DNA from 3 places in the Halomonas sp. XH26 genome. Region 1 is predicted to be linked to each of the others. Evidence: predicted binding sites of a transcription regulator. Region 1 holds the regulator's gene; each other region holds the start of a gene.

The links. Region 1 encodes PhoB, which activates phosphate uptake and scavenging genes when phosphate is short. Its sites were predicted from a motif close to TGTCATANNNNTGTCANA; they were not measured.
Region 2: the regulator PhoB is predicted to act here: its motif matches at 2,719-2,736, upstream of phnD (phosphate/phosphite/phosphonate ABC transporter substrate-binding protein).
Region 3: the regulator PhoB is predicted to act here: its motif matches at 1,834-1,851, upstream of J4377_RS03855 (CYTH domain-containing protein).

Annotation. Positions count from the first base shown of each region.
Region 1 covers NZ_CP071889.1:4,029,593-4,034,271, forward strand. The annotation lists gene J4377_RS18410 (hypothetical protein) at 1-102, opposite strand, end outside; gene phoR (phosphate regulon sensor histidine kinase PhoR) at 384-1,700, opposite strand; gene phoB (phosphate regulon transcriptional regulator PhoB) at 1,703-2,392, opposite strand; gene ubiA (4-hydroxybenzoate octaprenyltransferase) at 2,515-3,405, opposite strand; gene J4377_RS18430 (chorismate lyase) at 3,440-4,021, opposite strand; gene J4377_RS18435 (NAD(P)/FAD-dependent oxidoreductase) at 4,109-4,679, shown strand, end outside.
Region 2 covers NZ_CP071889.1:325,772-330,450, reverse strand. The annotation lists gene phnE (phosphonate ABC transporter, permease protein PhnE) at 1-723, opposite strand, end outside; gene phnC (phosphonate ABC transporter ATP-binding protein) at 720-1,589, opposite strand; gene phnD (phosphate/phosphite/phosphonate ABC transporter substrate-binding protein) at 1,681-2,658, opposite strand; gene J4377_RS01555 (bifunctional diguanylate cyclase/phosphodiesterase) at 2,782-4,542, opposite strand.
Region 3 covers NZ_CP071889.1:831,136-835,814, reverse strand. The annotation lists gene J4377_RS03865 (inorganic phosphate transporter) at 1-1,057, opposite strand, end outside; gene J4377_RS03860 (TIGR00153 family protein) at 1,067-1,747, opposite strand; gene J4377_RS03855 (CYTH domain-containing protein) at 1,883-2,791, shown strand; gene J4377_RS03850 (ion transporter) at 2,821-3,738, shown strand; gene J4377_RS03845 (esterase-like activity of phytase family protein) at 3,814-4,679, opposite strand, start outside.

The DNA.
Region 1 (4,679 bases):
TGCTGGATCCGCTGGCTCTTGAGCAAATACCGCAGGGCTAGCAACCAGACCAAACGCTACACTTAAAATACCAGCTTTCTTGAGTAATTCCTTGGACATCATATTCCATCTCCTCGATCGCTGTTCAATACTGCTAAATGGTAAGAAAGACTGCCTTTCGGCTTACCAGTTCCTGTGGTTTTCTCTCTTATCTAAGACACTGCAGATGCCATGCCAAAAAGCAAAAAATAATAAAAAAACGTTAATAAACATTAATTTATATATTTTAAGAAATAAATAAGACGTTTAGAATCTTTCAACTTAGGCAGGAAAAGTGGCTACAAATGGCACATGAGCATTATTTGACCATACTAACATGACACCGTGACACACTTATACAACATCTAGACAGCATTGCGCGGTATGGACTCGTCTTCGACAACGCGTGATGGCGGAAAAACACAGCGAAAGAGAGCCCCTTCGCCAGGGTGGGATTCAATTTGTAGCAGTGCATCATGTCTCAGCAGCACATGTTTCACAATCGCTAGACCAAGGCCCGTTCCACCGGTAGCCGTACTGCGACCTTTATCAACACGATAAAAACGCTCGGTTAAACGCGGAATGTGGACAGGATCTATTCCTTCGCCGTCGTCGTCGACTTCAATACAAGCACTGCCATTCGGCATGGTTTTCCAGCGAAGTGTTATCTGACTACCCTCTGGCGTATACCGCACAGCGTTAAACACTAGGTTTGAAATCGCACTATGCAGTTCTTGCTCGCTGCCAATGAGCCGCGCATCACTTTCAAGCACGACTTGGACATTGTGCTGTTGATTAGAGAGCGCTAGCGCATCGCGGCGAATACTGTCGAGCATCGGCCCTAACACCAGCGCATGATGATCCTCGCCACCTTGGTCAATTTCTAACCGAGAGAGCAGTAGCAGATCATTGACTAAGTTTTGCATACGCTTCGTCTGCTCTTCCATTTGAGCAATACCTCGGCCCAAACGTGGTGGAAGTTGCTCTTTCAAGTCGCCGTAAGTTTCTAAATAACCCGTCAGTACTGTTAGCGGCGTGCGCAGCTCATGGGAAACATTGGCGACAAAATCACGACGCATCTGCTCTAGGCGATGCAAACGGGTAATGTCTCGCGCCATTACCAAGCGTTCATCATCACCATAGAGTGTAATTTGATATTGCAGGATACGCCGTTCATCGATGGGCGACGTTAACGTTAGCGGCTCACCGTATTTACGCGCATTAAAGTAGCTGATAAATCGAGGATCACGAAGCAGGTTGGTAATATGCTGGCCACGGTCGTGGGCCGTTTGTAACCCCAGCATTTCGGTCGCGGCACTATTCCACCATTCTAAGTCACCATGTCGATCTAGCATAACGACACTGTCACGCATCGCTTCGGATGATTCCTGAATACGCGCAAGAGTGGCACGTAAGCGATTCTGGGTAATCCGTTGGCTCTTTTGGTAGCGATACAAGCGATCAAAAAGTTCGCCCCACATACCGCTTGCAGCAGGGGGTTCATCATGAGGGTGGAGCGTTAACCACTTAAAGAGTGCACGCAGTTGGCGCAGTTGATAAACCAAGCAAACGGCAAGGCCTGCAGCAACCCCAAGCCCTGGCATACCTAGCAACCATCCGAGACAAGCCCCCAGGGCAGCTAACCATGCAATCCGCCATAGTTCTCGGCTCCACAGGCGCACCGTTACACCCGCGCGGAAAAACGGTACCCAGTGCCTCTCACCGTTTGAATGAGACTCTGGTGAGCTTCCCCTAAGGCCTTACGTAGACGTCGGATGTGAACATCTACCGTCCGCTCTTCAACGTATACGTTACCACCCCACACTTGATCGAGCAGTTGGCTACGTGTATAGGCGCGCTCTTGGTGCGTCATGAAAAACTGCAGCAGGCGGTACTCCGTCGGCCCCATTTCTAACGCCTTACCGTAAGCACTCACACGATGGCTCACTGGGTCTAATAGCAAGCCATTAATTTCAATAGGATCTTCGACACCACGGGGGGTAGTACGTCGCAATACTGCTTTTAAGCGAGCCACCAGTTCGCGGGGAGAGAAAGGCTTGGTGATATAGTCATCCGCCCCGGCCTCAAGTCCTTGAATCTTGTTATCTTCTTCGCCTTTAGCGGTCAGCATAATGATAGGCACTTCGGCAGTGGCTTCTTCACGCTTTAAGCGCCTTGCAAGCTCAATACCACTGGTGCCCGGCATCATCCAATCCAGCAAAAGCAGATCTGGCTGGTGGTCAACCATCATCGCGTGGGCATCCTGGGCGTTATCCGCTTCAAGCACGCGATAGTCAGCCATTTCCAGCGCCACTGCGATCATCTCGCGAATAGGCGCCTCATCATCGACAATCAAAACGGTCTTGGCGGTCATTCCAGGGCCTCACGGTGTTCAATGAAAACTAATTTAAAAAAATAGTTCAAAAAAACAGTTCAAAGACATGTCAGTGACGATAACACCATGACTTGATGACAATTCTATGACATAGAGGATATTTAGCCAGTTATTGGCCACCAACTTAGTGCAATACCTGCAAAAATTAACAAGCCTGACCAATGATTATTAAGAAATGCCTGGAAGCAGCGGTCGCGCTCACGGCCAGCAATTAATCGTTGTTGGTGGACAAACGTGGCGGCCATAGCGGCTAGCCCAAGCCAGAAAAAGCCACCTAAACCAACACGCCATCCTACCCAGGCAAGTAGTCCAAGTGCCGCCACTTGCAGCACACCAATTATCAGACGATCAGCGCTACCAAACAGCACAGCGGTAGATTTGATACCAATTTTTAGGTCATCGTCGCGGTCAACCATGGCGTATTGAGTATCGTAGGCAACGGTCCACAGCACATTAGCGCTAAACAATAGCCATGCTTCAAACGGTACATGACCCAATACCGCACCGAATGCCATGGGGATCGCCCAAGAGAATGCAGCCCCCAGCACCACCTGAGGTAAATGGGTGTAGCGCTTCATAAACGGGTAAATGAACGCTAATACAACACCACCTATCGACAACAGCACCGTAAACCAATTGGTCAATAGCACTAAAATGAAAGCAGTGGCTACCAGCGCTATAAACAGCAGCTGCGCCTCGGCTTCACTGATACGACCAGTGGCTAGCGGACGATGTTTAGTGCGCTTTACATGGCCATCGAAATGACGATCAGCATAATCATTAACCACGCAGCCCGCAGCGCGCATAACATAAACGCCAGAAATAAAGATCAGCAGAACATTCCGTCCAGGCACGCCCTCTGCCGCTATCCACAAAGCCCACAAGGTGGGCCACATCAATAGCCAAGTACCAATCGGGCGATCCAACCGCATTAAATGTAAAAAATCAGCCACTCGAGCCCATCCCGTTGGCCTCAACAGAGAACGGTCCATGCTTACCTCTCAAAAAGAAAACGCTGGCGATAGCCTAGCGCGAAGACAGGGCAAGATCATCTGCCATGGTTGATAAAAAGTATTCCTGCACTAACAGCGACAGCCCACTGTGCTGAAACACTGAGCGCCGACCCCATACGCTATCTAAAAGCGACGCAGAGTGTTCCGCGACAAAGCGTGGCTGATGGCGAGTGGCGTAGAGTGGCCCGCGCACCAAGTCAGGTTGTTGAAACAGCCAGCTGCCTAGTGAACGCTCGCCAAGCCCTTCTAACCCCTTACCTTGTAATTGACTAAGTGGCGCTACCGAGCGTGCTACTACCCAGGGCTTATCACCTACACACAACGCTACTTCCCTCAGCCATGCATAGCGGCGCGGTTCAATTCCCAGCGCTAGCGCTTCGTCCCGCAGAGGTAAGCCAATCGTTTGACGTAACAATTGCACCCGAAACGCGTTTGTGCCGCCTGCGACGGTTAACCGCGTCGTTAAGGAGTCCGTCGATGCCACCCACTGCCACCACGAAGCGCTCATTGCAGGGCGAGCCGCAGCAACAGGAAGCCAGTGAGGAAATAGTCGATGAGGAAATAGGGAAGCTTGCCGAACAGTAGGGGCGATCACCAAAGTCTCCAAGGCGGTCAATACACAGAAAGCTAGTGTAACATGGTGACCTCACAGGCTTTTGTTCTGCCGACTTTTGGTGACTGCATGCCTTCATACGAGATATCGCTATATTCCCATTCGACACTGATTATTATTGGCACCGGTATGGCGGGGATTGGCCTTGCGCGCGCCCTACGCCGACAGGGTGATACACGTGCCATTACCCTTATTAGTGCCGATAGTGGCGATGATTACAGTAAACCGCTGCTTTCTACAGGCTTTGCGAAACGCTTAACGCCAGACCAACTCGCCCAACGTGACGCCAGCAGCGTCGCAGAAGAACTGGACGCTGAGTTAATTACCCACACCCAGGTCGCACATCTGCATGTGGATAACCAACGCGTAGAGCTCAGTAATGGCCAACAGCTCCACTACGACGATCTGGTGTTAGCCACTGGAGCGGCTCCCCATAGGCCGTTCAGCGTGCCCGAAAGTGTCGCCAAACGATGCTTCACCATTAACGACTTAGACGAGTATCGCCGCTTTTATGCCGCATTAGGAGCAACGCCTACTAAACGTGTCGCAGTTGTCGGTGCTGGGCTGGTGGGCTGCGAGTTCGCCAATGATCTCCATGCTGGCGGCCACCAAGTCACTCTCATTGCGCCAGAAAGTACAC
Region 2 (4,679 bases), 410 kb from region 1:
CAACGAGGTATTCAGGGTGGCACCGATACCGCCAGCGCCGACAATGCCAATCACTGACGACTCGCGGAAGTTGATATCCAATCGATACATCGAGAGACCAATTAAGCGCGGCATCACCTGAGGTTGAATGGCATGATTCATGGTTTGCCACCAGCTCGCCCCGGTGGCGCGTACGGCCTCTACCTGTCGCCAGTCGAGGTCTTCAATATCCTCTGCCAGCAGCTTGGCCATAAAACCAATCGTGGCAAACGCCAGGGTCAACATGCCCGCAAACGGCCCGAAGCCGAACATCACCACAAACAGAATGGCGATAATAATTTCCTGAAAGGTGCGCGAAACGGCAATAATCGCGCGGCATACGGCATAAATAGGTAATGGCGAGATATTACGCGCCGCCCCCAGCCCCACGGGAATGGCCAATAACACGCCAATCACTGTAGAGGTTAACGTCATGGTCAGACTTTCCAGCAGGCCAGCGATAATGTCGCTCTGGCGGCTCACGAAGTCCGGCTGCAAAAACGCACCAAGAAAATTGAGTGCGCGTCCGGCCCCTTCCGCCACACGTGCCCAGTTAACTTCCACAGAGGCAAGTGCGAGTACCAGATAAACCATCGCGCCTAGCACCAGCCCCCAACGCACACGCGGGTTATCAATCAGTGGTAAGCGCCGCCAGTGCCCCTCACGCGCAGCCTGTTGGCGCGCCAGTGAATTGGTGCTGCTCATCGCGCGCCCCCACTCGCTAGTCTTTCTAACCGGGACAGCTCGCAACCAGGATGAAGCCGATGTGCTTCGCTCTCTTTCGTATTCTGTTCAGTTTCATCATCGTCGGAGTGTTCTGGGGTGGTATCCCAATCCTCTTCACCATAGATAGTCGTGAGAATCTCACTGGTAAGCTCGCTAGGCTGCCCGTCAAAGACGATTTCCCCAGCCCGCAACCCGACAATACGGTCAGCAAACTGCTTAGCCAGCGCGACGTCGTGAATGTTGATAATCGCGGCCAACTCTCGCTCGGCGCATAGTTCACGGATCAGGCGCATGATCTGGCGCGATGTTTTCGGGTCGAGACTGGCGGTGGGTTCATCAACCAGCAGTAGCTTTGGGCTTTGTAACAGCGCGCGGGCAATACCGACCCGCTGGCGCTGGCCACCGGAAAGCGCATCGGCGCGCTTATCAATAGCGTGGGGTAAGCCAACCCGTTCCAGCAAGCGAAAGGCTTCGGCCACGGCTTCCTGTGGGTAACGGCGCAAGAAACTACGCCAAAATCCCACATAACCTAGCTGACCAGACAGTACGTTCTCCATCACGGTTAAACGGTCGACCAGTGCATACTCCTGAAAAATCATCCCCATGGAGCGGCGCGCGTGGCGCAGACGATTGCCCGAAAGTTTGGTCAGCTCTACATCTTCCAGGCGAATACTGCCTTGGGTGGGTTCTACCAAGCGGTTCACGCAACGAATAAGCGTGCTTTTCCCTGCACCGGAAGGCCCGATCAGCGCCATCACTTGGCCCTTAGGTAGCGTCAGTTGTATATCGGTTAACGCACGATCCCCAGTAGGGTAACGTTTGCCAACGCCGGTAAGAGTCAACATGAGAGTGCCCCATTTACGAGTAGTCAGGTACATAGCAATTCGGCCAGAAAGTTGCCTTCCTGGCCGATAGGGTTTCAGAACGACTAGTATGTTAATCGCAGTCGTAGGTCACGCCATTAGCATCGGCAATGGTGCGAATGACCGACCAGTTTTCCTGATAAGTAATCGGGATAAACTGCGCTTCACCGGAATTGGCAAACTCAGTCTCAAGAGCCGTGCCTTCCCAGTCGTAGCTGAAGAAAGCATCCTGAATTTTCTCGGCCAGCTCAGGGTTCAAGTTATTGGCCAGCCCATAGGCGGTGGTGGGGAACGTTTCAGAGGTGTAGATAATCTCGTAATCACCTTCGTTGACAACGCCACGAGAAATCATCCGCGCGCCAACAGAGTTAGCAATGGCAGCAGCTTCGTAGTCTTTGTTTACCACCCCTAAAATGGAGTTGTCATGAGAGCCGGAGAACGCAGTTTCGAAATCCTCACCAGCCTCTAGACCGTACTCGGAACGCAGCAGCGCAGAAGGCGCGCGGAAGCCAGAGTTAGACGTTTCAGAGGTAAATGCCAGCTGGCTGCCTGCCAAGTCTTCAACCGACTCAATGCCGCTGCCGGGATAAGTGATGATCTCCATCTCATAGCCAAAGCTACCGTCTTCAGCAGCCATCATGGCAAAGGGACGGAAGCCGCCGCAGTTAACTGCAACCGGTACGCCGCCCGTATTAAAACCAGCCACATGCAGGCGACCTGCGCGCAGTGCTTCCTGCTGAGCCGCGTTGGACTGAACCGGGAAGAACTGCACCCGCTTGCCGGTGGCATCGCTTAGGTGTTCGAGAAAATCCGCCCAAACATCGGCGTATACGGCGGGGTCTTCGACCGGCGTGTAGGCAAAGACCAAGGTATCCGGGTCGACCCACTGAGACTCATCGCTGGGTACGTCAGCAACCATGTCACCGTCATTATCAACATAGCGCGAAGAGAGGTCAGCGTAGGCACTAACGGCTGCTAGCGAAAACGCACTAACCACAGCAGCGCTAATCAACGTACGAGAAAACGATTGAGACAGACAGAGAGGTTGCATACATCACCTGAGCGGGTTATTTAACAATGCCGCTATGGTGGTGCCCAATCATGACAGCGAAGGGACATTAAAATGACAAGGTCATGACCCCTCAGTGACAGTTAAGTGAGTAAAAACTCTGTGCTACCTACTCCACGTTGGCACCACACAGCATCCTCGGCGCTCTACGAATAAACTGTTACCCACTATTTTTTTTGCTTGGTGCTTTAACTCGGAAAGTTGCGCGGCAATGTCTAGCGCCTTGCAGCTAGTGGTATCAGTGACCGGCTTAACAGCAATAGAAACACTTACAAAAGGAATAAACATCACCGCACCCTGGCGGTTTTCTATATGGATTCCCCCTTGCTGACGGTCTGCCTCTTCATAAAACCCGGGCGCCATCACTTCAAAAGAGTGCAATATTTGCTGGCAAACGCCCTCCCACTGCTCTAAGGGAAGCAGCATCATAAAGTCATCACCACCAATATGACCGATAAACCCGCCAGCGCTCTCTACCTGCGCCTGAAGCAGACGTGACAAGGAAATAATCACGTGATCGCCACGGGCATAGCCATAAGCATCGTTAAATGCTTTGAAATTATCTAAATCAACGTAGGCGGCCGCAAACCCTTCGCGCTGATCGAGATAAGTGACCAACGTTTCGTTTATCAGAATATTACCCGGCAATCCGGTAAGCGGATTGGCATGACGGGCCTGACGCACCTGAATGGCGGTAATTTCGCGCAATAGGTCCACAATAGTCCCCATTCCCAGATAGCAACCGCGACTATCCACAATAACGAAATCTTCCTGCTCGATATCGCGGCTATCGGTTAGCTGCTGGCTAAGCGCCTCAAGAGACAAATCTGCGTCGGCCACTAGCATTTTAGGGTCCGCAATCTCTAACACCTGACGCTTTGCATACAACGCGTGGCTATAGGGGTTGGTAAATAGCGTTAAAAACGCATTGCGACGCACCACGGCTATTGGCACGCCATCTTCTACCACCGCCACACAGCGTAGGGTTGTAACATCACGAAATCGCTCGGCAAGCTCTGGTACGGAGCACGCCGGCGACACAGCACTTATCGAACGTAAAATAGAGTGGGCGGTGCGCCCCGCCGGGCCTTTTAGCTGTGTCGTGGCAGGCAGCAGCATGTGCAGCTGCAAGGGCGGCTGAAGACTGGGTCGTGCAAAGTAAAACCCCTGAAGCAACGCCAACCCTCGGTCTAATTCCCATAGACAAAGGTGCTCAGCGGCAGTCTCAACTCCCTCAGCAATTAGTTGGCAGTCTAAGCTGCGCGCTACATCGAGAATTGAGCGTAAGAACTCACGCTTAGCAGGCTCTTGATCAATGCCAGAAATAAAGTGGCGGTCTAGTTTGACGAAATCAGGACGTAGTTCAGACCAATGGCGCAAACTGGAATGGCCAGCCCCTAAGTCATCTAGCGCCACTTGAAAGCCCATGTCGCGATAGTGGGCTACTGCTTGACGCATCAGCTCGTAATCATGAATAGGCACATGTTCAGTCAGCTCGATCACTACCCGCTCTGGGGGCAAGCCGCTCTCTTGAATGAAACTCAACGTTAAGCCTTCACGGAAGTCACGCTCAACAATCGTCAGCGGCATCACGTTCAGAAACAGCAATCCCGGCAGTTCAAGTTCTGCAAAACGCTGAATCGCTAGTCGTCGACACAGTAAATCCAGTTCGACTAACAATCCTGCCTGAGTCGCCACCTCAAACAGGCGTAACGGCGAGTGTAGCGGCGATGTTTTCGGGCCACGAATAAGGGCTTCATAGCCATAAATAGCCTGTTGATTGGCATTCACAATGGGCTGAAACAACACATGCAGCTCTTCTGCTGCAATAATCTGGTTCAACCACTGTGCTTCTTGTGCGGTCATATACCTGCTGCCCTATCAAACGTCGCCTGTTCCTTTGATTGTTATAGCTCCAGCTGATTTTAAAGCGCCATCAGGAAAGCATTCGGACAGCAATCGTGCGACATTTCCATGTCGTTTGTATGACACTACGACCAACA
Region 3 (4,679 bases), 910 kb from region 1:
TGGTCGCTGCTGCCAGCGTGGCGGCAAAACCACGACTGGGAGTGAGTTCAGTAATACCGGTTCCCACAGTGGCAATGACTTTGTGGCCGTAAGTTACTAAGCCCACCACGATGCCACCACCGCCCAGCACCAATACCCACCAGGGCACTAGCGCAGAGCCTTCAATTTGGCCGCCAGTTTGTACCACGCTAATGACCGCCGCAAGCGGACCAACCGCGTTCGCAACGTCGTTAGAGCCGTGAGCAAACGCCATGGCACATGCAGTAAAGATCATTAATACGCCGAAGACGCGCTCAACGTTGGCGTATCCAAAGTGGTCGTTGGCATTTTTCTCGAACTTGATACGACGCTGCATCAACAGGCCAATACCCATGATCACAAGCCCTAACAAAATCGATAGCAGCAGGCTTTGACTAAAGGTCAGGTCCAGCCCAACGTGAGATAGGCCTTTGGTTAGCGTGACCATCGCCACAATAAAACCAACCAAAAATACGTAGCCCGGTACATAGCGTTTGGCAGCAGCAAATGGATTATCATTTTCAAAAATCAGGTGATGCACTGATTTAAACAGCACAAAACCGATAGTACCTGCCAACAGAGGAGAAACGACCCAGCTTGCCGCAATGGTGCCAACAGCGCCCCAATCCACCGTAGAAGCACCCAATCCCGCTACGGCAAAGCCCACAATGGCACCTACAATGGAATGCGTCGTGGAAACCGGCCAACCTTTCATCGATGCTGCCAGTAGCCAAGTACCCGCTGCCAGCAACGCTGCCAGCATACCGTACACCAGTAACTGCGGGTCTTCCTGGAGCAACTCTGGGTCGATAATGCCTTTACGAATGGTGTTGGTCACTTCACCACCCGCCAGCCAAGCACCTAAAAACTCAAAGACAACCGCAATTATAATGGCTTGTTTGATGGTGATCGCTTTTGACCCCACCGAGGTTCCCATCGCATTGGCAACATCATTCGCACCAACGCCCCAAGCCATAAAAAAGCCAAACAAACAGGCCAGAATGATAAAAATTTCACCGTGCTGGGCAATAATCTGCATAGGTATCCCTTAGCGTGCGGTCAAAATCTGTAGGCGGCTGCCCACGCGTTCAGCGCGATCAGAAACTTCACCGACCCACTCAATGATTTTGTAAAGGAAAATCACATCAACAGGAGGAAGTTGGCTTTCAAGCTCAAACAGCTGGCGACGTATCGCGATCTGCTGGCTGTCAGCTTGGTGCTCAAGTGTGTGCAGCTCACGGATCATATTCTGCATAACATCGGAAACATTGCGTCCAAAACCGGACTCAAGCAGCTCTTTCAGCTCTTCAAGCGCTTGGCGAGCCTGGGCCACACACGCCACGCTGGTACGCATATAATCGCGCATGGGATCGGCCAGCTCATCGGGTACGCGCATTTTACGCCCCAGCATAATGCCGGTAATGTCGCGCACCTTGTTGGCGATCTTATCCTGCACGCTGATAAGGTCGAGCAAGTCGGACCGCGAGACGGGAAGAAACATCGTATTGGGCAGGTTAAGCCGAAGCTCTGTTTTCAACGTGTCGGCGTCATGCTCTAAGCGGGTAACGTTTTCACGCAGTACAGCTGCGGTATCCCAATCACCGGCAAGCGATGCCTCGAAGAACGGCAACAGTTGGTCGGCACATTCATTGGCCTTGACGATGTGGGCCAGCAGCGGCTGGAATGGCGAGCGGCCAAACATCGCGGAAAAAGGGTTGGAGGTAACCATATAGCCTTTAGCCTGTTTTCGGGGAGCCTGGAAATGGCGGCGCCAGTATAAAGAGTGCGCTCGCCGCCGTCATGAAAAGTTCACAATGTCATGTAAAATTAATTGAAATGTCACAATACAAAGGTGGCTAATGTCATGAAAAATTCAACATCTACTGCTGATTCTGTTTCAGCGCCTACCGAAATAGAGCTTAAACTCGCCCTTGCGCCAGCTCAACTAAACACGCTGCTGTGCCACGCGGCACTAGCCGAAACACCCCAACGGCAACATTTGTCGAACACCTATTTCGATACCCCTGCGGGCGATATGGCGAATGCACGGATTGCCGTGCGCTTACGCCAAGTTGATGATCGCGTGCTACAAACGGTGAAAACTGCCGGCCATGGTGGTGGCGGCCTCTCTACCCGACAAGAGTGGGAGTGGCAAGTTCCTAGCCCACAGCTTGACCAGCATGGCTTAGCTACCCTACCGCCATTCAAAGGTTCACTAGGCACCGTCATTTCCGCGCTACGCCCTGCGCTGCGCACCGACTTTACCCGGCGCAGCTGGCAAATCAACTGGCAGGGCAGCCGTATAGAGCTAGTGTTGGACGAAGGAGAGATTGTCAGCGGTGGTGCTCAAGCGGCAATTTGCGAGGTCGAGCTGGAACTCAAAGCGGGTGAACCAGAGGCGCTTTGGGCGCTAGCATTAACGCTCGCGGAAAGCGTACCGCTGCGCCCTTCTGATACCAGCAAAGCCGCTCGCGGCAATGCATTAGGCGTGCAGCAGTGGGCACTACCTGAAGCTGACGCACCGGCTGAGTGGCTACACAGAGCCACAGTGGCGCTGGACGCCTACCACGACAGTGGTCTTGCGGAACACTTAACTATCGCACAGCAAGCGTTAGCCACACTGGCGACCCACCCCCAGTTAGATGAAAGCTCCCGCCGCGATGCTCAAACACTGACCACAGCACTGAATAAAAATGGCCATCCAACGTCCGCTTATGGCGCTGCTGCGTTAACCCTGGCGCATCGCTTCGCCTATCAAACCACGCTACGCTAGAAACATTCAGCCCACTTCAGGATGTCGCGATGAGTTTTCAATTAACTCCCGGTGCGGAAGGACTGCGCACACGGCTTTTCCATATTATCTTCGAGTCTGATACGCCGGGAGCCAAAGGGTTTGATATTGCGCTGATTATCGCCATTCTAATCAGCGTGGCGGTCATTTTGCTGGACAGCGTAGATAGTTATTCCGAACGCTACGGGCACATTTTCTACTATGCAGAATGGCTATTTACGCTACTTTTCAGCATTGAACTGGCGGTGCGGATTTACTGTTTAGAGCGCCCAACGATTTACCTCAAAAGCTTCTACGGCATTGTCGATGTGATCGCGATTATCCCAGCTTGGTTAGTACTGTTGATGCCTGGTGCGCACGGACTCGTCATCGTAAGGATACTGCGGGTGCTACGCATCTTCCGAATTCTGAGGTTGATGGAGTTTATCGGCGAGGGGCGTTTACTGCTCGATGCGCTTAAACGCAGCCTTCGTCAAATCCTGCTGTTTTTTAGCAGCATCATGATGGTCGTCATACTGTTTGCTGCGCTGATGTACACCATCGAGTCGCCAGAAGCCGGCTTTACCAGTATTCCTATGTCGATGTATTGGGCGATCGTGAGTATGACCACGGTGGGCTACGGCGATATTGTCCCAGCCACGTCGTTAGGCAAAGCGATCACGATGATCCTGATGCTGTTGGGGTATTCGATTATCGCTGTGCCTACCGGGGTATTTTCCGCCCAGGTTATCCGCTCTATTCGCGAAGACCGTTATTCAGAAGAAGCCTGCCCCGGCTGTGGCCATGACCGCCACGAAAAGCGCGCTCGTTACTGCCTGCGCTGTGGCACCTGGCTGGATGAAGACAGCGAAGACCCGCGTAAGAAAGAAGCAAACAAAAAAGATAGCCACGAGGGAGACGAAGACACAAACACGCCCCAGGACAGCTAAACAAAATAGCCAAACCTAGGGCGCGCAGCATTCATTTAGAAGGGAGTTGCGTGGTTAGCTAGGCCGCTACGTTGATCAATCGGTGCTCAGGTCGGCCTCGATAATAAACAGGCGGCCGCCATCCACAGTGTTGGCGTCCAGCATTTTCTGCTCGAGTTGACCCTCAGTGGACCAGGTGGCGAAGTCATCGTCGTTTAGTACCCCCAAGCGTTGGTCATCAATCACCCATAGACCTTCCATTTTATCGTGGGGATAGTTGACTTCCGCCACCATATCCACCACCAGAGACTTGCTCACTGGCTCAATTCCAGCGCTGGCCAGAGCGCTCCAGCCCTGCTCTAGAACCACTTCTTCCAAGGTTTTGCCTGCCAAGGTTAGACCCAGTTCGGCATCCTGTTTCAGGTCGCCGTTGGCTGAGACCGTTTCAAGATTGGTGCCTGAGGCAAGGTCAATGCGATAAACCTGCTTCTGAGCATCGGGTGTCGCTGCCTCAGTGCCATCAGGACCACCGTTCAGAAAACGGCCATCTCGTTCAAGCACCAAAAACTCAGTGGCGCTCAGGGCAACAAGCTCTGAGTTGGAATTCTGGTTTTGCTCTTGGCGGTAGAGATACTGTCCAGTCTCGCCCGAGCCCAGGTCCACTGTGACGATGCGGGTGATATCCAGGTCTTTCACCGTGCTGCCCGGGTTGTACAGAGTGGACTGCATAATACCTACCAGCGTTTCCTCATCCGGCGTGATAGCCAGCCCTTCCATACCTCGGTTGGCACGCCGGTTGGCAAACTCTGCCGGCAGGTTCATCTCGACCCGGTCGTCGTAGGCAAAGGGGTTGATACGGCCGATTTCACGACCTTCAGCATCGAAGTGGACCATGTGCGGGCCATACTCATCGCTAACCCAGAAGGTGCCGTCCGAGAGTGCCACCAGCCCCTCGCCATCCA